DNA from 3 places in the Psychromonas sp. CNPT3 genome. Region 1 is predicted to be linked to each of the others. Evidence: predicted binding sites of a transcription regulator. Region 1 holds the regulator's gene; each other region holds the start of a gene.
What was found. The regulator sigma-54, encoded in region 1, starts transcription at its own class of promoters, with help from an activator protein. The targets are predictions, from matches to a motif close to GTTGGCACGNNNNTNGNNT.
Positions count from the first base shown of each region.

Region 2: the regulator sigma-54 is predicted to act here: its motif matches at 4,410-4,428, upstream of flgJ (flagellar assembly peptidoglycan hydrolase FlgJ).
Region 3: the regulator sigma-54 is predicted to act here: its motif matches at 1,537-1,555, upstream of PCNPT3_RS08030 (DVUA0089 family protein).

Region 1 covers NC_020802.1:2,289,240-2,297,693, forward strand. The annotation lists gene kdsC (3-deoxy-manno-octulosonate-8-phosphatase KdsC) at 1-524, shown strand, start outside; gene lptC (LPS export ABC transporter periplasmic protein LptC) at 529-1,092, shown strand; gene lptA (lipopolysaccharide transport periplasmic protein LptA) at 1,079-1,612, shown strand; gene lptB (LPS export ABC transporter ATP-binding protein) at 1,615-2,340, shown strand; gene PCNPT3_RS10125 (RNA polymerase factor sigma-54) at 2,382-3,827, shown strand; gene PCNPT3_RS10130 (PTS sugar transporter subunit IIA) at 4,089-4,535, shown strand; gene rapZ (RNase adapter RapZ) at 4,559-5,398, shown strand; gene mgtE (magnesium transporter) at 5,611-6,972, shown strand; gene PCNPT3_RS10145 (YacL family protein) at 7,175-7,543, opposite strand; gene PCNPT3_RS10150 (winged helix-turn-helix domain-containing protein) at 7,785-8,454, opposite strand, start outside.
Region 2 covers NC_020802.1:735,906-744,359, reverse strand. The annotation lists gene flgL (flagellar hook-associated protein FlgL) at 1-1,053, opposite strand, end outside; gene flgK (flagellar hook-associated protein FlgK) at 1,295-3,376, opposite strand; gene flgJ (flagellar assembly peptidoglycan hydrolase FlgJ) at 3,376-4,359, opposite strand; gene PCNPT3_RS03320 (Na+/H+ antiporter family protein) at 4,505-5,839, shown strand; gene PCNPT3_RS03315 (flagellar basal body P-ring protein FlgI) at 5,934-7,034, opposite strand; gene flgG (flagellar basal-body rod protein FlgG) at 7,221-8,009, opposite strand; gene PCNPT3_RS03305 (flagellar basal body rod protein FlgF) at 8,043-8,454, opposite strand, start outside.
Region 3 covers NC_020802.1:1,832,182-1,840,635, reverse strand. The annotation lists gene PCNPT3_RS08035 (amino acid permease) at 1-1,070, opposite strand, end outside; gene PCNPT3_RS08030 (DVUA0089 family protein) at 1,614-2,150, shown strand; gene PCNPT3_RS08025 (DUF2608 domain-containing protein) at 2,536-3,411, shown strand; gene gpmA (2,3-diphosphoglycerate-dependent phosphoglycerate mutase) at 3,851-4,612, shown strand; gene PCNPT3_RS08015 (fructose bisphosphate aldolase) at 4,650-5,543, shown strand; gene mltC (membrane-bound lytic murein transglycosylase MltC) at 5,596-6,765, opposite strand; gene yqfB (N(4)-acetylcytidine aminohydrolase) at 7,110-7,436, shown strand; gene PCNPT3_RS08000 (Ig-like domain-containing protein) at 7,778-8,454, shown strand, end outside.

The sequences.
Region 1 (8,454 bases):
TCAGCGCGGTCAATTATCAACGCGCCAAAAAAATAAAACTCCTTATCTGTGATGTTGATGGTGTGTTTTCAGATGGCCGTATCTATTTAGGTAACCAAGGCGAAGAATTGAAAGCCTTTCATACAAAAGATGGTTTCGGTATGAAAGCGATTATGCAGCAAGGGATCGAGATTGCTATTATTACCGGCAGACAATCAAATATTGTCGCCAATCGAATGCAAGCTTTAGGTGTCTCTCTTATTTTTCAAGGTAAAGAAGATAAATTAAGTGTTTATCAATCTTTACTTACTAAGCTGAACTTAAATGCATCAGAAGTCGCTTATATCGGTGATGACGTCGTCGATTTACCCGTTATTCAAGCATGCGGGCTGGGAGTGGCCGTTAACGATGCTCATCCGTTAGTGATACAAGGTGCGGACCTAGTCACAAAAACGCGCGGTGGCTTTGGCGCTGTCCGTGAAATTTGCGACCTTTTTTTACAGTGCCATCATAAATTACAGATAACCACCGGTAAAAGTGAATAAATAAATGAAAAAACGCCATATTATCCCTTTTGCTGCCCTGCTCATCGCTTTTCTTTTTTGGTCTTATTTTAAAGCAGAGCCACTCTATAAAATATCAAAAGTACACAATCCAAATTACACTGCCTATAATTTAAGCAGTACACATTTTGACACGCTAGGTGATATTAGCCACAAAATGTTTGCCGATAAAGCCACAACTTTTAGCGAGAAAAATAACACCGTATTTATTAATCCACGTGTTATTGTGTATGTTAGAAATAAAGATAATAATCAAATAAGTACTTGGCAGATAAGTAGTAAAGATGGTTTATTAGAAGATGAAAACACATTAAAATTGACTCATGATGTGCGCGTTGAAAACCTAAGTTTAGATCAACTCATACAAAATATAGCCACTGAAGAGCTCACTTTACTGCTGGATAAAAAAGAAATCAGTTCAAATCTGTTTATTACTTGGGATGGTCCGCAAATGCATCAACAAGGTGTCGGAATGTGGGCTTCACTACTGAGTAACGAAATGATAGTAAAAAACAATATAAAAGCGGTGTATTTTAATGAAAAAAATTAAAATTGGTTTGATCAGCAGTGCCCTACTCTTTTCACTTAGTGCTTGGGCGCTAGAATCAGATTATGTAAAACCTATTCATGTTAGCTCTATTAGTCAGCATGCCAAAATGAAAAATAATAGTATTACCTTTGTTGATGATGTTTTACTCACCCAAGGTAGTATTATCATAAAAGCAGATAAACTCATTGTCACCCGTACTGCACAGCCTAATCATGAGCAAATGTTAGCAAAAGGTAACGTCGCTACTTTTTATCAAACACAAGAAGATGGTCGGCCTTTTAATGCGCAAGCAAATAGCATTCATTATGATGTCGCTAAATCTAAAATCACGCTAACAGGCAATGCACAAGTTAAGCAATTAGACAGTCGCATTAACGGCGCTAAAATTATTTATTATTTAAACACCGAAGAGTTGATTGTGATGAGTGATAAAAATAATGAAAAACGGGTTAAAACGGTTTTTTTACCGGCTCAGTTTGAAAAAAACAACAATAAACCTAACTCAACAAAAGAAAAATAAAAATGGCTGAATTGATCGCAACGGGACTCGTAAAAAGTTACAAAGGACGCACCGTCGTAAATGGCGTTAATTTAACCGTTAAAACGGGTGAAATTGTCGGTTTATTAGGCCCAAATGGCGCAGGAAAAACCACCTCATTTTACATGGTGGTAGGCCTGGTTAAACAAGATGAAGGTAAAATATGCATTGATGATGAAGATATCTCACATCAACCCATGCACATTAGAGCGCAAAAAGGGATTGGTTATTTACCTCAAGAAGCCTCTATTTTCAGACGTCTAACCGTAACTGAAAACATTATGGGTATATTACAAACGCGTAAAAACCTAACGTCTGCCCAGCGCACTGAAAAATTGAATGCGTTACTTAATGACTTTAATATTAATCATATTAAAGATAACAAAGGCATGAGCCTCTCTGGGGGTGAAAGGCGACGCGTAGAAATAGCCAGAGCACTCGCAACCGATCCAAAGTTTATTTTATTAGATGAACCTTTTGCCGGTGTTGATCCTATTTCAGTACTCGATATTAAAAAAATTATTGAACAACTACGCGATCGAGGCTTAGGCGTTTTAATCACGGATCACAATGTACGCGAAACATTAGATGTATGTCAGCACTCATATATCGTTAGCCATGGAGAAATAATCGCGATAGGAACTCAGGAGGAGATCCTATCTAATGCCAAAGTTAAAGAAGTCTATTTAGGCGATGCATTTAAGCTATAGTTATCGTCATTAACTCTACTAGTAAGGAAGAAAGTATTTTGATAAAACAAGGTTTACAATTGAAAATGGGTCAGCAACTTGCAATGACCCCTCAATTACAACAAGCAATCAAATTATTACAACTTTCTACCTTAGACTTACAACAAGAGATCCAAAATGCGCTCGATGAAAATCCTCTTCTTGAGCAAGAGGATGATAGTGGCCTTGAAGACATAAAAAAAGAACAAGATAGTAGTCAAATAGATACTGCTGAGGCGATCTCTAAACTAGAGTTTTCTGATGATCTTCCGGTCGAAAATAACTGGGATGAGGCCTATACTCCGCCTCCGACCACCACCATCTCATCCGGACGAAGCTCCTTTGATGGCGAAGATCGTGTTTATCAAGGCGAATCCTGTACCACTTTACAAGATCATCTTGTTTGGCAAATGCAATTAACTCCCTTTTCTGATACCGATTTATTAATTGCAGCCAATATCATCGATTCTATCGATGAATCAGGCTATTTAACCAGTAGCTGTGAATCCATTTTAGAAAGCTTGCAAAAAGATGTAGATGATTTAGAGCTCGATGAAATATTAGCCGTCCTTAAGCGTATACAACATTTTGACCCGGTTGGCGTTGCCTCTCGAGGCACAAAAGAGTGCTTACAAATTCAATTACGAAATCTAAGTGAAGATACGCCTTGGCGCCAAGAAGCGTTAATGATCCTTGATCAACATATGCAACTTTTAGCAAGCCGTGATTATCGAACGTTGGCACGAAAGACTAAATTAAAAGAAGCACAATTAGCCCATATTATGCGTTTAATACAAAGCCTTGAGCCTCGCCCAGGTAATAAAATAGAGAGCAGTCAGGCGCAATATATTGTGCCAGATGTGTATGTAAAAAAAATAGCGGATCAATGGTGCGTCTCTTTAAATCAAGACTGTGATCCAAATTTATCTATAAACCAACATTATGCAGACCTTTGTAAAGGCAAGATCAGTAAAGCTGACAACGCATTTATTAAAGGCCATTTACAAGAAGCAAAGTGGTTTATCAAAAGTTTAGAAAGTCGTAATGATACCTTATTAAAGGTTTCAAAATGCATTGTAGAGCAGCAACAAGATTTTTTTGAACTCGGTGATGAAGCGATGAAGCCGATGGTACTCAATGATGTCGCCTTTGAAGTCGAAATGCACGAATCAACAATCTCTCGCGTCACCACCCAAAAATTTATGCATACGCCACGTGGTATTTATGAATTAAAATTTTTCTTCTCAAGTCATGTGGCGACAGAAAGTGGCGGAGAGTGCTCGTCCACCGCTATTCGCGCTTTAATTAAAAAATTAGTCGCAAGCGAACCTAATAACAAACCATTAAGTGATAACAAAATGACAAAATTACTTGATGATCAAGGTATTAAAGTGGCTCGACGTACCGTTGCAAAATATCGAGAATCCTTAGGCATCCCCCCGTCAAATCAAAGAAAACAGTTAATTTAATGCACTATAATGAGTTATAAGTATGATAAAAATTAAAAAATAGTGATTTACACATGGCAATGCACTTACAACCTGCTAAACTCGCGCCTTTTCAATAAAAAGAAAAAGCGCTTAGCAAAAAAATAGCTAGGAGCGCATCGTTCATGTTAATGTTATTGTTATTATTGCGTTATTTAAACGCTTAATATTTATACATCAGCTTGTTTAAAATAAAGATGATTATCTCTGTTGCATCTATTGAACAGAAAAAAAGTGATCCCTATGAAAATATCTACCTTAATAACTGAAGATTCAGTCTTTAGCCAAGTAAATTGCAACAGCAAAAAATCGGCTTTAGAAAAAATAAGTATTAGTGCGGCTAAAACATTGAACCTTGATCATCAAGTTCTCTTTAATGAACTCATTGCCCGAGAAAAAATCGGCTCAACAGCGGTTGGCTCTGGTGTTGCGATCCCACATATTAAAATTTCCAGCGACTTACCCGCAACAGGTGTTTTTTTACAATGCCAAAAGGGTATTGATTATGATGCATCAGATGGTAAAAGTGTGGATATTTTATTTGCTATCTTTGTGCCCGAAGATCGTTGCCAAGAGTATTTAAGCGCGCTTGCAACCATCAGTGAAAAATTATTAGATAAAACACTCTTACGCCAATTAAGAAGTGCGACCGACGATAAAATATTGTTTGAATGCTTACAATGTAATTAAAAATCAATTAAGGGATCTTAACTATGAAGTTAATCATCATCAGTGGCCGCTCTGGATCGGGTAAAACTATCGCACTACATGTGCTTGAAGATCTGGGTTATAACTGTATTGATGGGATCCCTTTTGCCTTACTTGAACAATTATTAGAAAATGTCGATGCTAAGCACAATAAAGTGGCGATTAGCTTAGACGTACGTAATCTTCCCGGTGAATCCTCGCAGATAGCTGATTTATTGCAACGCTTGCAAGACAAAGTCGAAAGCGACATCATTTACATTGATGCTGACAGTACAGAGCTTATTCGGCGCTATAGCGAAACCAGACGATTACATCCTCTTTCTAAGCAAAAAATGTCCTTATCACAAGCATTAGAATTAGAGCACTTACTGTTACAACCTATCAAAGAGAAAGCCTCTCTCGTTATTGATACTACGACCCTATCTATTCATGATCTCAATGAGCGTTTAAAAATTTATTTACAAGGTAGCAGTAAAAGTAAACTTCTTTTAGTCATTCAATCCTTTGGTTTTAAATATATGCATCCCGAAGATGCTGATTACATGTTTGATGTGCGTTTTTTGCCTAACCCACACTGGCAAGAAGACTTACGACAATATACCGGACTTGATCCTTGCATCGAAGAGTATTTAGATGCCTTTCCCGTCGTAAAGCAAACGATTAATCAAATCGATAATTTATTCCAATCATGGCTTGGACATTTAGAAAATAATAATCGTCATTATGTCACCATTGCAATTGGGTGTACTGGTGGAAAGCATCGCTCCGTTTATGTCGCGGAGCAACTGGCGAAGCGCTTTAAAAATCATTACCCGGTACAAATTGAACATAAATGTTTAAAATAACGATAAAGCAGTAGCTATCAGCAAACAAATCTCTACAATACGCAATAACTTAAGCGGTAAAATACATAAGATCGCTAAGCAAACAAGGTGTCTTGACTTACTATAATATAAAAACAACAAAATAAGAGCCGAATTTAAAGGCCATACACAAAAGTAGACTTAGGCTATTGCATCGCTAAGTTAGCTTAAGCATAAGGAAAAGGGGCCACTCCATGTTGGAAAACAGTGATTTACAAAATGCCCAGCAACGCCTAATCGAAGTTAATAACGCTTTAGAAAGTGGTATGTTTGTCTCAACACGTCGTCTACTTGAAAAAATGCCAGCCTGTGATGTGGCATTGTTACTTGAATCTTCCCCCCCCGCAAACCGTAAAATCCTCTGGAATTTAACTGATCACGACCAACAAGGTGAGATCCTTGAAGAATTAAATGAAGATGCCAAAGACGGTATTATTAGTTTAATGAAAGCCAGTGATCTGGTGGCTGCAACAGAGGGCATGGAAAGTAATGAACTTGCCTATATTTTACGTGGTATTCCAAATAGTCTTTATCAAGCCGTTTTAGAACAAATGGCAGAGCAAGACAGGCACCGCGTAGAGCAAGCATTCGCTTACCCCGAAGATACTGCTGGCTCTATCATGAATACCGACACAATCACCTTGAGACCGGATGTTTCTATTGATGTGGTGCTGCGGTATTTACGCTTAAAAGGCGAATTACCTGAAACAACCGATACACTTTATGTTGTTGATGTAAACGACCAGTTAATTGGTGATGTGCCTCTTTCAACTTTACTTACTGTCGATCCGTCACTCTCGGTTGCCGAGGTTATGAATAGTCAAACAGAAATGCTACTCGTTGCGATGGATGAAAAAGAAATAGCTAAACTTTTCCAACGTCACGATTGGATCTCAGCCCCCGTCGTCGATACCAACAACCAACTTCTCGGACGTATTACCATTGATGATGTGGTCGATATTATTCGTGAATCAGGTGAGCACTCTATGATGGGCATGGCAGGTATGGATGATGACGAAGATACCTTCGCGCCCGTATTTCCGAGTGCCAAAAGACGCACTATGTGGTTATCTGTTAATTTATTAGCCGCCTTTATTGCGGCCTCCGTTTCAAATATGTTTGAAGCCACACTCGAACAAATGGCAACACTTGCAGTCCTAATGACGATTGTGCCTAGCATGGGTGGCATTGCAGGAAATCAAACCTTAGCGCTAGTTATCCGCGGTCTTGCCGTCGGTCATATTAACAGCAGTAATGCAAGGTGGTTAATTGGTAAAGAGGCGGCTATCGGTGTACTAAATGGTATGGTGTGGGCTGTTTTTGTTGCCACGGCAGTGACGCTTTGGAAAGGTGATATTGCCGTCGGTTTGATCATCGCTGGCGCTATGTTTATTAATTTATCCATTGCGGGTATCGCCGGTGTGAGTATTCCTTTGATCATGCATAAATATAAAATAGATCCCGCACTCGCAGGAGGGATGGCATTAACCACGGTCACCGATGTCGTAGGATTATTTTCCTTCTTAGGGATGGCAACACTGGTACTGCGCTATTAGCGCTACATCGTTACTAAGTCATAAAAAATGCTTAAAATAAAAGGCCTAATAGCAATATTAAGGCCTTTTATTTTAAGCATACCCATAACACTTCAAATACTTTATCAGGCACTGACTCATAAGCGACAAGCCTTATGAGGGATACTGGTTTTTCATTTTAAAATATTATCGGTATGTATCAATATTCGTGATTTTTTGACGCTTACTCTTGAATAAATTCACACCATGAGTGCAATAAATTCCAAAAATCCTCTAAACCACAACCCGCTTCTATTTCTAAATTATAAAATGAAAGTGCTTCTTCAAATTCAGGTAGCTCTTCGTCTTCAAGTAAACGATGATTTGTTATCAGCGCTTCTTTGTGGCTAAGCTGTAATGTAAATTCACTGCCCACTAATTTATAGTCACTGAGTTGATGGTTTTGCAACTGCTCAATAGTTTGCAATAAAGACCGAACCCATTGTAATGATTGTCCTTCCATCTCTAGCCATGTTGCAAACGCTTCATGATCCATCGATGTCTTTATACTGACTTTGCCACTTATAAAGTCTTTTCTAAACTCAAATTCCACGGTTATTTAACCTTAAATAAAAAAAGAAAAAGGTGTGCATGTAAACATGCACACCTTTACTTATTAACACTATTAATACCAAAGGCACTAAAAAAGTGAGCCATCTTGCTTGTTAAAATCATCCCTACCTGCGTTATGAGTTTTGAAGTGAGAACAACTATCTCCTGCAACTCATGCCTTACTAGTGCTAATTTTTCCTGCGTAATACATGATCACTTAATAAATTCCATTGGTATAAGTATCAAGTTAACGAGCGTTCAAGTACGTTAGTCGGTACAAGTTCATAAGCTGCTTGTGGTTTTAAAATCACATTAGATTTATTAGCAACCATTAACATTTGTTTTAAGCGTGTTGTTTCAAATGGTTTTAATAATAAACCTTGTACATCTAACAAACTATTAAGACCTAATAGTTCACGTTGTACATCAAAATGTGTACTTAAAATACTAATATCTGCAGACGCTGACGTTTGCCCTGTACGGATATTTTTAATCAGTTTAATACCTGAACCTTCAGATAATAATGTATCGATGATCAATAGATCAAAATCTTGCAATGCCACAGAGCGCTCTGCTTCGATGGTAGTTGCAACACCTTCGACATAAGAGATATCAAGGCTTTCTAATTGCTCAATAAGTTGAATACGCTCAGCTGCTTCGCCTTCTACGACTAATACTTTCATCGCATTAATAGCATTGGCAGATCCCTCTAACTGAGTCATCGGTGCAATATTGTTTTCAGATATGCCAACACCTTCCATACGTGCAATGTAGCCACGTTTAGGGATCGTTGAAATATTAAGACCATGTAAACTTAATGTACCAATACTTTTGCGCAACTGAGAAATATGTTGGTTGATAGTATGGTCGGTGACTAAACGTCCCCAAACATGCTGAGCCAAATCTTCTCGA
Region 2 (8,454 bases), 1.5 Mb from region 1:
ATACGTCGTCGGCTCAATGTATTTGGTCATTTTGTATTGATCGCCATTGCTTGGCATACCTGAGACTTCAATGGAAATACCATTTACCGTAATTTCTTGCTGCGGATTATTCGCATTATAAATACTGGGTAAAGAGGATTGATTGTTGATACGAACTTCAAATTCACCCGGCACTAATGTCGCGACAAAATCGATACTAACGTCACTGCCTGCAGCTGGATATACGCTATTAGGGTTAACACTGCCAATATTGGCATCCGTAAGATCAACTTTCGAGATTTTAATCGAAGCACTGCCCGTTACACTTTGCTCCGCAGTGCTATAAACAGAATATTTTTTTGTGCCAACAGGAAGCGTTTCACTGATTGAAATATTATAATCTTGATCTGGAAACTGGCTTGCTACTTTACTATCAATGATAGATGCAACATCTAAGACGCCTGAGCCAGAGTTATTAGGATTGGCTTCTGCGACAAAACTGCCATTACCTTCAGGTACTTGCATAAAAATTGCAGAGCCAGGATCATTACCTTGAATAGTAACACCCGGACCAATTTGATAAGACGTATCTCCCTCATCACCATGGTACTCAATCGTACCAAATTCATTTTTTTGAAAGGGCAGAGTATCCACTTCAAAACCGGAAAAAATATACTGGCTATTGCCATCTTTTGTATTGGCAACACCAATTAATTCTTCACGAAGATGCTTAAGCTCCGTCGCTATCGCTTCACGCCCATCGGCACTGTATGTCGCATTACCCGAGCTCACCATTAATTCACGCATACGTTGCAAAATATTAGTACTTTGCGCTAATGAGATAGATTCTAATGCATTGGCAGTTTCTGCCATTTCACCATTTTGGACATGTTGATCTGCCATTGAAAGGTCTTGCTTTAAGCGTTGAATAGTCGCAATTGCAACGGCATCATCGGAGCCATTGATCACTCTTTTTTGTGTGGATAGGTGAATATTTTTTTCACTCAATTCGCTTTGATTATTAAACACACTTTGTGTATTACGCTGAAAAAAAACTTGGCTAGAAATACGCATACTGACCTCTTTTGAAAATGAGCCTATCACTCACGTTTAAACTTGCAAGATACGTACCAATTTTAATTTAAATGTTTATTTATACCAAAGGAATTAATTTAATTTTCATGTATTGCGCCGGAAAAATTAATACTAGCAAGGCGTGAGTTGCAGGAGAGTGTTGTTCTCACTTCAAAACTCACAACGCAGGTAGGGATAATTTCAACAAGCAAGACGGATCACTTTTTTAGTTCCTTTGGTATTATCTAACCGCTTGTAAAATAGTGTCAAAGAGTTCACCCGCAACAGATATAACGCGAGCAGCTGCACTATAATGCTGTTGGAACATCAGTAAATTTGCAGCCTCTTCATCCATATTAACGCCACTCACATTTTCAACACGTTCAAAGGATTGCTGCTGTAAAATAGTGGCAGATTTCATAGAGATGTCCGCATTTGCCGTTCTTGAGCCGATTTCAGAAATCATGCCACTGTAAATATCTTGGAATGTGGCTTTATTATTATTCATTATTTTTTTGCCTTGTAAGGCTGCCATTTCTAAAATATTACTGTTATCACCATCCCCTGTTTCATTATAATTTAATGAAAATATATCACCTACCAATGGCGATCCTTGATACATTTCAACATCTATTCCCGCAATATTAAAAGTGACTTTGCCACTGAGTAAATCAGGGGTGACCGTTAGCCCTGTTAATAAGTCACCGTTGCTTTTAGGAGGAACATAATTATTCGAGGATCCCGGTACTAAACTTATTATATTGCCATCTTTATTGACGATATCATAAGTCAGGACGCCTCCTGTATTGCCCGTGATCACGATGGAAAGTGGCTCATCTTTTTTCATATAAAGGGGATCTAATGGATCATGTAATGCGCTGACGCGTAACTGTGCTGTCCCGTTATTTTCTTTTTTTTGTATTACATTTATTTCTGCACTTGCGGCTGCTATTTTTTCAGGGTTTTGATGCTGTAACGTGGCTTCTTGTGCGCCTAAACGCGTTGGACGCAGGCTAAACTTCTTACCCACTTGTGGTGGATCTGCTGCAATAATGGCATCAATACCTAAACTAAGTCCCGTATTAGGAAGATCCACGCGCTTCGTTTTAGACAAATCATTAATAGAAACAGCTTGTGTGTCCCCTGTTCTATTATTGGTTAATGTAAACGCTATTTTTTCTGCAGTTGTTGCCGTTGCTGCTTGATAATCATTGACTTCTAAAGTGAACTCATCCGCAGATAATAAACTCAAATCATCGACACGTAGACTTAATTGCGCACTCCCTAAATCATCATTATGAGCAAGTACCCTATTTTTCATACTCTGTCGCGAATTTATATCATTAAAAATATCGCCACCAATTTTCCCTTCTAATGTTTGACCTTGTTTTTGCTGTTCATTCATTGAATGGGTCAAGCCCATTATATTTTGGCCTAATTGATTAAAGGCTTTTTCAATATCATTATTACGCACATCAAATAAAGCAGATATTTTACCACCCATGCGTACGCCATCTAATTTCACCAGATTACCATTCACATTCATGGCAAGTTCTTGGCGCGAAGGATCGGGATCGCCATTGACTGAAATTATATTCAATGAGGTTGTACCCATGACTATCGATTGGCCACTACCCACATAAACATTGACCATACCATTTTTGACGGGAACAACAGATACATCAACAAATTCACTTAATTTTGCAATGGCGCGATCGCGTTCATCTAATAAATCATTGGAGCGACTATCTCCACCACTGCCGAGTACCGCCGCAATTTGTACATTTAATTGTGCAACATTCTCTGCAAGTGTGGTTAATGTTTTAGCCGAATTGGTAATGTCATGATTGATACTGTTATATTGAATTTCAAGGTTGTCATAAAGACGATGATATTGATTGATCATATTCGAAGAAGACTCTAAAAAAACTTGACGAGATTCCAACATATTAGGATGATCTGCAACCCCATTTATCGCTTTAAAAACTTCTAAAACAGGTTTTGTTGCCGATGTACTGCTATCAGAAAGCAGTGCATCTATTTGATTGGTTTGTGTGAAAACTTCTTTACTATAAGCCAATTGCGAGGTGTTCATGACATTTTCTGTAAAGGCAAAACGATCATAGGCACGTTCAATACTGTTTACCAATGCACCTCGACCAATAAAGTTACTGCCGTAGCGATCTGCGCCACCCGTAACCACCTCCACGCTTTGGCGTGAATAACCTTTGGTATTGATGTTGGCAATATTATGCCCAGTTGTCGCTAAACTTGCCTGTGAAGAGTGAATACCCGACAAGCCAATTTGAAATAAATCTGCCATTAGTTTTTATCCTCTTTTAATATTTCCTTAAAGGACTCACTTTGCATAATAGATTGCACTTTCGTTGCGTAAAGAGGATCGGTTGCATAACCCGCTTGCTGTAATTTTTCAATATACGCACTGCCATTCGTGCCTTGCTCTAATGCACCTTGATAACGTTTGCTTTGCCCTATAAATTGGGCATAATCATTAAAACTTTGTGCAATATTTTCATACGCTCGAAAATGTGAACGTCGTTTTACTGCCACACCATTTTCTACTTCTATACTTTCTTTGGCGACGCGGCCACCAGACCAACTTGCATTTGCTTTTATATTAAACAAATTAAAACTGCTGTTATTTTGTGCATCATTGATGATCTTTTTACCCCAGCCGGTTTCTAGTGCAGACTGTGCAATCAAGACTTCCGGACTGATACCCAATACTTTCGCCACTTTTTTGGCATACGGTAACAAGGTATTAATAAATGATTTTTTATCCGTAAACGCCAAGGTTTCTGAAGATGATTTCACTTTTGGCGCTCTATCGGCCATGCTAAATTCCATCGGTGCTGCTTTTTGGTTAATAGCAAAAGCGGTGCTTTCTTTCTCTATCGGAAACGCCGTTGTTTTATAGGTATTTGGCATTTGCAATTGGTCTAAGGGAACCGATTCGGTAGAGCCGGCAATAGAGGTTGGATCTAACTGTCTAACCAGTGCATCTGCAAGCCCAAGCGAGCCATGACGACTGATATCAAGTGCCAATTGCTTATCTTGCATATCTGTATAGAACTTCGTTTGTTTGTTATTAAACGGACTATCCGTTTCAAACGCTTCATTGGCTTCACGCATCGATTTTATCAGCATCGTCGCAAACATAGCTTCAAATTGATTAGCCACTTCACGAATAGCGCCTTTATCATTAGCAAGCGCTTTTTGACGCAATTGATCTAACCCTTGCAGATCAAAATAATTACTTGCTGGTGTGACACTCTGATTCGACATAATTCGCCCTGTGATTACCCTTAAGATGTTCTTTTACACATTAAGTATCTAAGCAAAAACAATGCCAAAATTGATTTTATAATTTTCTTTATTAATAACATAACTCACGTAATATGATCCCATTCATAACAATTAAGGAGCTTTTATGCTAAATCCCGTTGTCCTCGCTGTCTGTATCATGTTAGGACTGTCACTAATGCGCGTTAATGTGGTTGTCGCTTTAACATTAAGTGCCCTCATTGGCGGTTTAAGCGCTGGACTTTCACTCTCCGATACGGTGAGTGCATTTGAAGGTGGGTTAGGAGGAGGTGCAACTATTGCCCTCAGCTACGCGATGTTAGGTGCATTTGCCGTTGCTATCTCAAAATCTGGAATAACAGACTTACTCGCACACGCTGTGATCAAACGTATTCAAGGCCAACATCCTGAAACGCTTTCTAATACCATTAAGTATTCTGTGTTGATAATGATCATGCTGATGGCACTTGCATCACAAAATGTTATCCCCGTGCACATTGCTTTTATTCCTATTTTGATCCCGCCTCTACTTTCCGTCTTTAGCAAGTTTCGCTTAGATAGACGCCTCGTTGCATGCATTCTGACTTTTGGCTTGATCACACCTTATATGGTACTACCTATCGGCTTTGGTGGGATTTTCTTACATAATATCTTACTTAAAAATTTAGCTGAGAATGGTTTGCATGTTACCGCGAGCCAAGTTCCTCAAGCCATGATTTTACCGGCTCTTGGCATGGTGACCGGGCTATTAATTGCCGTTTTCTTTAGCTATAGAAAGCCACGCGATTACGCGACCGATATCAAACCTAAAAATAGTCAAGCAGACAGCACATTAAAACCGGTCAATAAACGTCATTTAATTGTCGCCTGTATTGCGATTGTCGCGACATTAAGTGCACAACTATACTCTGGCTCAATGATTATTGGCGCTCTAGCAGGATTTGTCGTCTTCACTTTTGGCGGTGTAATAGCTTGGAAAGAGACGAATGACATCTTTACCCAAGGTGTGCACATGATGGCAATGATAGGCTTTATTATGATTGCGGCTGCAGGTTTTGCAGCCGTTATGAAAGCAACAGGTGGCGTAGAAAGTCTCGTTCAACTTTTATCTACCTCAATTGGCGACAATAAACCGATAGCTGCACTCTTGATGCTAGTGATTGGCTTGTTAGTAACGATGGGCATTGGTTCTTCTTTTTCAACAATCCCTATTTTAGCGACCATTTATGTTCCGCTTGCAGTGGCTTTTGGCTTTTCTCCTATGGCAACTATTGCTTTAGTGGGTACAGCGGCAGCCCTTGGTGATGCAGGTTCCCCAGCCTCAGATTCTACATTAGGGCCAACGTCTGGACTCAATGTCGATGGTCAACATGATCATATTTGGGACTCTGTTGTACCTACCTTCCTACATTATAATTTACCGCTTATCGTGTTTGGTTGGATAGCAGCCATGACCCTATAAAAAAATGAGGCAGTAACATCGCCTCCTTTTATAAAAAAAGGCAAGTCACATGAACATGACTTGCCTTTTTTATGTTTTTTATTTGCGACAAACATTAAATAATGATCAGTTCACCTTGTAACGCGCCCGCCTGTTTTAATGCTTCTAATATCGCCATCAAATCACCTGGGGCCAGTCCCACTTGATTTACCGCTCGCACTAAATCATTCAGACTGACACCCGTATCAAAAGTAAACATACGACTGTCTTCATTGGTGATCGTTATCGTACTGTTATCGGTCACTTTCGTTTTACCACCCGCTAGTGCATTCGGCTGGGTCACCGTTTTATTTTCACTGATAGTGACGCTAATACCCCCATGCGTAATGGCAGTTGGTAATAATTTCACATCTTGGCCAATAACAATCGTACCCGTACGTGAGTTCACTATGATTTTAGCAGCGCCTCGAGCGGGCTCAAATTCTAAGTTTTCTAACGTTGACATATAAGAGACACGTTGCGATATATTACGTGGCGCAAGAACACGAACAGAGGTTGCATCCAATAACGTTGCCGTATTAGCACCCACTAAATTATTGATAGTATCAGCCATTCTTTTAGCCGTCGTAAAATCTGATTCGTGCAAATTAAAGGTTATCGTATCTCCATGGGAAAAGGGGGAAACCACTTCACGCTCTACAATCGCGCCATTAGCAATGCGTCCGACTGTTGGCGTATTTATCACCACTTTTGAGCCATCGGCACCTTCGGCTCCAAGCCCACCAACGACGACGCTACCTTGTGCAATCGCATATACATTGCCATCAACACCCTTTAAAAAAGTTTGTAGTAATTCACCACCACGTAAACTTTTGGCTTCACCAATAGCAGAAACCGTAATGTCAATTTTTTGACCGCGCTTTGCAAAGGCTTTTAATTCTGCAGTGATAGCTACTGGTGCTACATTTTTTATTTTTAATTTTTCACCAATCGGAATGTTGATACCAAAATTACGCAACATAGTCGCGAATGCTTGCTCCGTAAACTTACTGCTTTTTTCGCCCGTACCCGGTAGACCAACGACTAAACCGTAACCCACTAATTGGTTACTACGAACGCCTTGCACACTCGCGATATCTTTAATACGCGCACTGTAACTGGCGCCACTAAAAATTAATAATAAAAATGCGATCACGACCTGCGTCAAACATTTCATGGAATTCCCTTAAATTTATTACACCGGCCAATAATGGCCATAAAAAAATGTACTTAACTAACATTATATATTCATCGTACTGCACAGGCAAAATCAGAAAACCAAATCAGATTTGCATAAAATTGGCACAATTTTAAAAAACTTAAAGATCAATGACATCACATGACACGTTACATTTAATTAAATTTATAATTGCTGACTAACATAAGAAAGCATTTCATCAACCGCAGAAATTACTTTTGAGTTCATTTCATAAACTCGCTGACTTTCAATCAAATTAACTAATTCTTCCGTTACATTTACGTTAGATGTTTCTAACATACCTTGACGTAAAAACCCTAAACCATCTCCACCCGGGACGCCTTGTATCGGCGCGCCACTTGCTCCGGTTTCGGTGTATAAATTCTCACCCATAGGCTCAAGACCCGATGGATTAACAAAATCGTTTACGTTAATTTGTCCAACCACCTGGTTTTCAACTTGTCCTGCGATACGCACAGACACTTCACCCTCAGAGCCAACACTAATAGAAAGTGCATCATTAGGAATTTGAATTTGTGGCATCAAAGCATAACCCGATCCAGGTGTTACGATAATACCATCTTCATTTAATTGAAATTGACCATTACGGGTATAACCAGAACTACCATCCGGCATTTCTATTTCAAAAAAGCCACGACCATCAATCATAATATCTAAAGAGTTTTTAGTCGTTAATGCATTACCTTGTGAAAAGTTTTTTTGCACTGCAACCACTTTAGCACCCGCACCAATCATCAGTCCCGATGGTAATTTAGTATTTTGAGTCGCGTTTGCCCCCGGCTGATTGATATTTTGATAAAGTAAATCTTCAAAAATAGCACGGCTTTTCTTAAAACCAACGGTACTTGCATTGGCAAGGTTATTTGAAATAGTTGCCACATTTGTTTGTTGAGCGTCAAGCCCAGTTTTACTGATCCATAAAGCCGGATGCATATACTTACTCCTTAATTCGTTAAAATAATCAAGTTACACGACACGTAATAATGACTCTGAAGCTTTATCCATCTCTTCCGCTTTTTTCATCATTTTAACTTGCATATCAAATTGTCTTTGTAAATTAATCAGACCGGTTAATTCACTACTCATATTCACATTAGATGCCTCTAACGACCCACTCTCTATCGATACTTTGGCATCTACTATTGGATCGTTACCATCAATACGTCGGTATAAACCATCTTCACCACGTAATATATCGCGGATATTGGGGTTCACTAGTTTGATTTGTGCTATTTCTTCCATTGCATCCGCTGGCGCACCTTCGGGTCTAATTTCGACCATGCCATCCTTACGAATATTAAATTTTTCCACCGGTAAAGGGATAAAAATAGGCGCCCCTTTTTGGCTTAATACTTTATTCCCAGTTGAATCAATGAGA
Region 3 (8,454 bases), 460 kb from region 1:
GTTGTTGCCCATGCAAGCAGAATAATAAAGATAGTGACTGAGCGGCGCATCAATTTAAGATTGATACTTTCTTCTGAAAACTTACGACGTAATACATTCATGGCAATACCGCGACATGCTTCTTGGAAGGCCAAATACACGCCAAAGAAAGAGGTGACGACTGCAAAAATATTGATAACCACACCGGTGATCGTTGCCCAACTCCCTGGGAAGTAAAGTGCAATAATAGCGAGCGCTGAAATATTTTTATGCATTGCATCAATGGCTTGCTCTTGGCTAATGGCAAGAGTAAATGATACTGCAAAAAAGAAAACGATAACAAAGAGTATGCTAAAGGCAATTTTCATTGCGCGAGAGGCTTTATAGCGTGCAACTTCAATCGATTTTTCATGCGAACGGTAAGATATCACCATCGGGCTTAATGATTGAATAAATAGAATTGATGTTAATGTAAAAGGCAGGGTGATAATTGCGTCCTTTAACATGCTTGTCCAGGTACCTAATTCAGGGATATTGGCAAGATCCCAACGTGATATTAGTAAAACGCCCATCACGGCAATCAGGATCAATACAATAACTGCCATCGTACCGGATATTTTAAATAAGAGTTTTTCACCTTTTGAGGCAATAAAAACAAGACCACAAAGTAGGGCTAAACCATAAAACACATTATTATTTAAGTGGGTTTCGGTGACACCAAAAGTATAGAGATAAGAGGCGCTGTCATTGGTAATACTTAATGAGTAAATGAGTACCCAAATAACCAACATAATAAAATATAATATGCCGAGTACAATACCCCAGTTTTTACCCAGATAACCACTAATGATGCTGGGATAATCCGAACACGTTTTAGATTCCGCTAAAGTATTAATAAATAATTTCTGGAATAAATACATGGCTGGATAGCCAATAATTGCGGAAAGAAGAAACACCCACAATCCCATAATACCAACCTGCACGGGTAAAAAGACAATACCCGCACCGATAGCCATACCAATACTCATTACAATCCAACCGAGATCAACACTGTCGAATTTAATGGCTTTATTCCATTGTTGTTCTGTCATATTTGCTTTTTCATGTAAAAGGAGATTTTTTTCTCTTTTTACATTGGGATCAATATTGAGGACACTTGTCATAGTATTTTTGCCTTGATTTTTTAGTTTAGTTTTAGTTTTTTTTATTTTAAAAAGATCTTTATTATTCAGGGCTTGCTTAATGATGAAATATTCATCTATAAGGTTAGAAGTTTAAGCTTGTTTAAAGCAGTCTCTATCAGGCCAGCGTAGTATTATGAGGGTGCATGAAACATATCGGAAATAACAATTTAATATAATATATAACATATTGTTTATCATGAAATTTTGTTAATTATTGAAAGCTGTTTGTGATAATTAAATTGTGCCGATATACCTGCATATTGGTTTTATCATTACTTAATTTTTAGCGTATAAAGTGTCGAAGTATTTTACATTTTGTAATGAATTTTTCTATATAAAAATAAATACCTGTTTAAAAACAATCAATTAACTAACTGGCACGATTTCTGCTATCTATTGATAGAAGTTAATTATTTAAGAATTTAATGTCATTTAAGAGGAGCAGATCATATGCTGAAATTTATAACGTTATTATGTTGCACAACATTGTTAGCTATTTCATCATTTGCGAGTGCAAATGTAATAACAACAGATGTATTTGTGACTGAGAGTGATAAGGCTGGATCGGTTCCTCGATTGTATTTTACCGTGACGAAAGCCGGTGATTTCTCTTTCGATGCGTTAGGTAGCCGTTTATTGGGGGATACATTTAATATAGATCCTATGATGTATATCTTCAAAAACGATGGGGCGCTCGATAGTAACGATTTTCTTGCTATGAACGATGATTCTAATGGGAAAGATTCACATATTGATCTTACTTTAAGTGTCGGGAATTATCTGATTGCAGTGAGTGAGTATTTCTTTGAAATGGACAATGTTATATCCGGTATCGATGATTCCATTAGTGATCCGAATAAATACATCCGATTATCAATAGCGTCAACAAATGGTGGGGAGGTTTCAGTGCCTGCACCAGCCACAATATTTTTACTGTTAATGGGTTTATTGATGTTAGGGTTTTCGTATAAAAAAAGTATAAAATAAAGAATAAATAACCACTATGACCTCTAAAACCTTAATCGATATTAAGGTTTTTTTTGTCTAATAATAAAAAGACAATACAACATAATGAACGGCGAGCGACTAAGAAACGTAACGGGTGTTTTGACTCTAGGTCTTTAATGTTAAGTGATATTTAATGGAAATTATAAAAAAAACACTATTACTTGTTGTTTTAGAGTGCCATATATATTTTTTCGAGTATTAATTCCATTTATATTGATAGCTAAAAACAACATAAAAACCTTATAACAGATTGATAAATAATGAGTATTTATTCTCAAAATGTAAAGGATCTAGATCTAATGCACATCTTTTAAATGAGAAAACAGATAGAATTATTTTCTACCCCTACAAATGGAGATCACGGATGAAACACCCGATAAAAAATGCATGTATTTCATTATTTTGTTTAAGTTTTGCTTTTCAAGTTAATGCTGGCGTACAAAAAAAAGAAATTAGCCACTTTAAAGATGCAATGCAAACCGTACAGGCACAGAATAAATTACATGGCATTGATAATGTATTACTGATTTTAGATATTGATAATAACCTTTTAACCAGTGAAAGTGATATTGGTGGTGATATTTGGTATCAGTGGCAACGTGGAAAACTTGCTGTAAAAGCAACGGATGAGCAAAAAGTAGATTGTTTATTCCAAGATTCTATCGGTCTTTTGTATGAACTAGGTACGATGCGTTTAATTGAAAAAGACGTGCCATCTATTGTGGCTAATTGGCAAAAACAGGGCAATACGGTAATCGCATTAACATCTCGTTCTCCATTATATCGCACGGCAACAGAGCGTGAACTTACGCGTGTTGGCATCGACTTTGATGGTTCATCATTAAAAGTGAAAGGTCAAAAAGAGACGCCTGTTTTCCGTGACATGCTTAAACGGCCAACCAGTTACATGAAAGGCGTATTTATGACAACGGGTCAAAATAAAGGCGAAATGATCAAGTACTTGCTAGATAAAACAGGGCAAAAATTTGATTCTATTATTTTCGTAGATGATACTCAAAAAAATGTCGATAATGTATATAATGCATTTAAAGATAGCAAAGACACCGATATGTATATTTTCCATTATACAAAAGTGGAAGAAGATCGTATTGCTAAAAATGGTGCGACGCTAACACAGCAGCAAGCAAATGAAATGGCTTCTGATTGGAAAGCATTGCAAAAAACATTAAAATCTATTTTCCCAGGTCGTGTTAATAACGGTCAGTGTTTAGGTCAATAAACTTTGGTTTTCGATTTTTGATCATAAGTTAAATTGTTTTAAGTGACTCCTTTGGAGTCACTTTTTTTTTATTATTTTTTCAATAGCGTGTATTTATTTAGCCTTTCTTTCTTTACTTATACCAAAGGAATTAATTAAGTTTTCATGTATTGCGCAGGAAAAATTAACACTAGCAAGGCGAGAGTTGTAGGAGATAGTTGTTCTCACTTCAAAACTCACAACGCAGGTAGGGATAATTTCAACAAGCAAGACGGCTAACCTTTTTAGTTCCTTTGGTATTATATCCATGTTTCTTTTTAATATTGATGTATCGACCTTATTTTTTATAGGTAAAAATGGTCGTCATGATTTTACATAAGGATCATTTGATAATAGTTATCATTTCCATTGCCATTTGTTATTTGTCTTGTTATGCTGATATTTTAATCAGGAGTATGATATGACAAAGTATAAACTCGTTTTGATCCGTCATGGGTTAAGCGATTGGAATTTGCAAAATCGATTTACTGGCTGGCAAAATGTAGATCTCGCAGACGAAGGTGTTATTGAAGCACATCAAGGCGGTAAAGCATTGCGCGAAGCGGGATTTAGCTTTGATATGGTGCATACATCCGTGCTTAAACGTGCAATTCGTACGCAGTGGATTGTATTAGATGAGTTGGATCAAATGCATTTGCCGGTGCAGCGTAGCTATAAATTGAACGAAAGACATTATGGTGCATTAACGGGTTTAAATAAAAGCGAAACAGCACTAAAGCACGGTGAAGAGCAAGTATTGATCTGGCGTCGTAGTCTTGATGTGCCACCACCATCAATGCAAGATGATGATGCAAGACTTTCAAAAAATGATATTTTATATCAAGGGATTGACAGTAAATATTTACCAAAAGCGGAATGTTTGCGCGATACGATCGTACGCGTTTCTGAGTACTGGAAAGACAGTTTAGTACCGGATATTAAAGCGGGAAAAAAAGTACTCGTAGTGGCACATGGTAATAGCTTACGTGCCTTAGTGAAGTATCTCGATAATATCAGTGATGCCGATATCATGGATCTTAACATCCCGACAGGGATCCCATTAGTTTATGAATTAGATGCAGATTTAAAACCGCTACGTCACTATTATCTTGCCGATGAGAAAACCCTTGAGGCAGCACTACAAAGCGTTGCTCACCAAGGTAAAGCATCTACCACCGCATAAGTATAAGCCCCTTTAATTTGAAAGAAGAATACATTTTATGACACAATTTGAACAACAACTTGAACACATGAAATCTCATCAAGGTTTTATCGCCGCATTAGATCAAAGTGGTGGTAGTACGCCTACAGCCTTAAAAGCTTATGGTGTTACGGCTGATAAATTTAGTAATGATGATGAAATGTTTGCTTTAGTGCATGCGATGCGTAGCCGAATAATTACTAGCCCTGTTTTTAATAGTGATTATATTTGTGGCTCAATTTTATTTGAAAATACCTTAGATCGTAATATACAAGGTAAAGCTTCTTCTCTTTATTTATGGCAAGAAAAACAAATTGTCCCCTTTTTAAAGGTAGATAAAGGCTTAGAAGCTGAGAGAAAGGGAGTACAGTTAATGAAACCTATTGAATTTTTAGATAAATTATTAGCGAAAGCAAAACAAAAACATGTTTTTGGCACCAAAATGCGTTCTGTTATATTGCATGCAAATAGTGAGGGCATTGCAGAGTTGGTTGCTCAGCAATTCAATGTGGCAAAACAAATTATGGCCGCTGGCTTAGTCCCTATTATCGAGCCTGAAATCGCTATCCACAGTGCGGATAAAAAGCAATCTGAAGTTTTACTTAAAAAAGAATTAATGCAACAACTAGACAGTTTGTCTAAAGATGAATTAGTGATGCTAAAAGTTTCTCTACCAGAGCAAGCTAACTTTTATAAAAGTTGTCTGGATCATCCTAATGTATTGAAATTAGTTGCGTTATCGGGAGGCTATTCTATCAGTGAGGCCACGCGCCGTTTAACTGAAAATCAAGGTATGATTGCCAGTTTTTCACGTGTATTAACAGATAATTTATCGGTTAATCAAAGTGAGGATGATTTTAATAAGGAGTTAAAGGCCACGCTTGAGCCTATCGCATTAGCATCAAATACTTAAATAAATGATACGTTAAAAAACGCCAAAAACATTTTGGCGTTTTTTTTGTTTTTTAAAGCCCCGTACGGATAAATTCCTTTTCATTTTTATGTACTTTATATAAGTAATGACGGGCTTCAGAAATGGGGTTTTTAGTGTGCAAATCATTATAAACTTGTTGGCTATTTTTTTTGTTGATCACTTTAAGCGCATTTTCTCGGTTATAAGAAAAAGTTTTAAAAACATTACCAGAACCACCATTATAAGCTGAGATGATGGCGTAATGTCTACCCGTATCATTTTTAATCCCTTTTAAATACTGTGTTTTTAAAATATGCAGATAAGCGGTGCCCGTATCAATATTATTTTGTGCGGAGAAAAGGTAATTTTTAGTGGGTGTATCATTTCTTTTTTTGATTTTATAAAATACATCTTTACCGGCGGTCCTCGGGATCACTTGCATTAATCCATAAGCATTAGCATGGGAAACTGCGTAAGGGTTAAAACTGCTTTCTGTTTTTATAATGGCATAGATCAGACTTTCTTTAATATTATAACGTTTACTGGCTGCTTGGACAAAACCTGAATATTTATAACTACGGATCTCTTCACTATTTTTGACAAGATCAAATTCAACGGAATATATTTTTTTACCGTTTTTTGTTTTTATTTTCAACCTATTATCGATTAAGTGTTGTGCGTAACGTTGTGCTCTCCATTTCCAACGAATAGGTTGCTTATTTTGATCTAGCACTTGTTGGTATAAAAAGGGCTCTGCATTTAAGTCGGGTATGTTTTTTGCTGAGAATATATCAACATCATTGGCTGAATTAGGGGTGAGCAGGGTGGTAACAATGGTTTTTTTTAAGTGCGCTAAAGGTGCATCTGTGGCCAAAGTTTCAATGTTTACGATGCCTTTTTCAAAATCAATATACGCACGATCACGGTAATTTTCTGTATATTTTACGTATTTTTTACGTTGTGGTACCTGCCTATTATTCTTACCCCAAATTTTATCAATATTTCCTTCTAAATTGGCATATAAAGTACGTATTGATTTTATTTCTTTTTTAATTTGTTTATGAATTTTTTTATAATCATCTAATTTTTTTTGCGCGTCAGAATTTATATTTGCATATTTTTCAGGGAGATGACGGCTCATTTTTTCTATATTACGTCTTTGTAAACTTGTGCATGCACTTAACACAAGCAGACTAAGCGTAATTACCATGATTTTCTTCACTAAGAGATCCTTATCTAGAGTCGTATGATCAGCGTCACGTTGTTCCGAAGAGACAATACTTACTATTTTGCGGTTATGAAAGTGTTTATTTTAGTATTTTTGAGGCTAACGGAATGCATTGATACGCACTTTAATAATGCTATTATAAATGATCCTACTCTATAAAGTGATATATTTAATTGGGTTGTATTTTGCATCAATAAGAAAAATAAACTTCAATATTTTATTATGAGACGGTAAATAAAGGGGGGGGGACTCGTAATTCTATCAGGGAGTAAAGCGCCCCGCAGATCAGTTTGTTCAACTAACATTATATTTTTGATATGCCATAAAGGAAATAAAGAATGCAGGAAGCACCAACAACAATCACTTTTTTTGATTTTTTAACACCATTAGTCGCATCAGGCTTAAAAACAATTACGATCAGAGATAAGTCTGAAAATCATTATTTGCCGGGTACATGTGTCGAAGTATTTGGCCTTGAAAGCGGACGTTCTGTTTGTCATATTGAGATCTTGTCGGTGAAGCCGATTAAATTTAATGATTTGAATGAATTTCATGCACAGCAAGAATCGCTAGCATTAGATAAATTGCAACAAATCATTGGTGAGGTATATCCGAATACCGAACAACTCTATATTATTTCTTTTAAACTTGTGAATGTAAATTAAAGTAGAAACAGCGTAGTAATTGTGTTTTTACCAATATACTTCTTCAGCTTAAAGTTAATATGTTTTTTTTACAAAAAATTATGTTTTTAAATAGGCGTGTTATTTCTAATAAAATAACTTTTAAATCAATGTTAAGCGCAGGTATTTATGAGTTTAAGGTTAATTAAATAAAATCCGTGTGTTGTATATGTTACAAGGGTGTATCAGTGTTGTTGACTGTTTTGTGAGGCTACTGTATTTTAACGTCCTTAACAGGGACGTTAGATGGATTTAAAAGTGTCCCCATATCCATTTAATAGAGAGAATTTTTATATTATTCTCTCGCGAAAGGCAGGCACGTCATGGCTGATATTTACAATAACAATAAGTTTTTTTCATCCATTTCGGATGTGAACAATAGCGATGCTATGCGCGTGTTACAAAATAATATTCATAACAGATCAACCATTGATTTTGAAATTGATGAGATCCAAGCCTCTATTATCAAACAGGGTGCACTGATTGATGACATAGAAACTCAGTCTGGAACAAGTCATATCGGCGGGCATACCGCCAATATAGATTTTTTGCGTGATGGAAATGAAACCTTGGCGCATTCAATGTTTAATACTCTCGGTTTAGATCCTCTTTTCACTGATAATACCATGAGCGTTTCTGATTTATTTGTGAGTAGCGGAAGTATTGAACAAGTGGAAATATCTTCTATTAGTGAAGACTTCGCTATCGAACAGGCGGTGCACTTATCTGAAATATCAGGTAATGCTGACAGCATAGATGAAGTGAATGAAAGTCATGAGCATACTATATCGAATAAAATCCCGAGTGATAACACGTTAGATAATGATGAAACACACGTCAGTATCAGCATTGACCCTATCACTGCGGATAACATTATTAGCGCCGTTGAAACTAAAACTGATATTCTGATCACGGGTGCAATCGGTGGAGATGCGCAGGAAGGCGATAGCGTTATATTAAGTGTGCACTCTAAAATATTTAACGGTATTGCGCAGTTAGA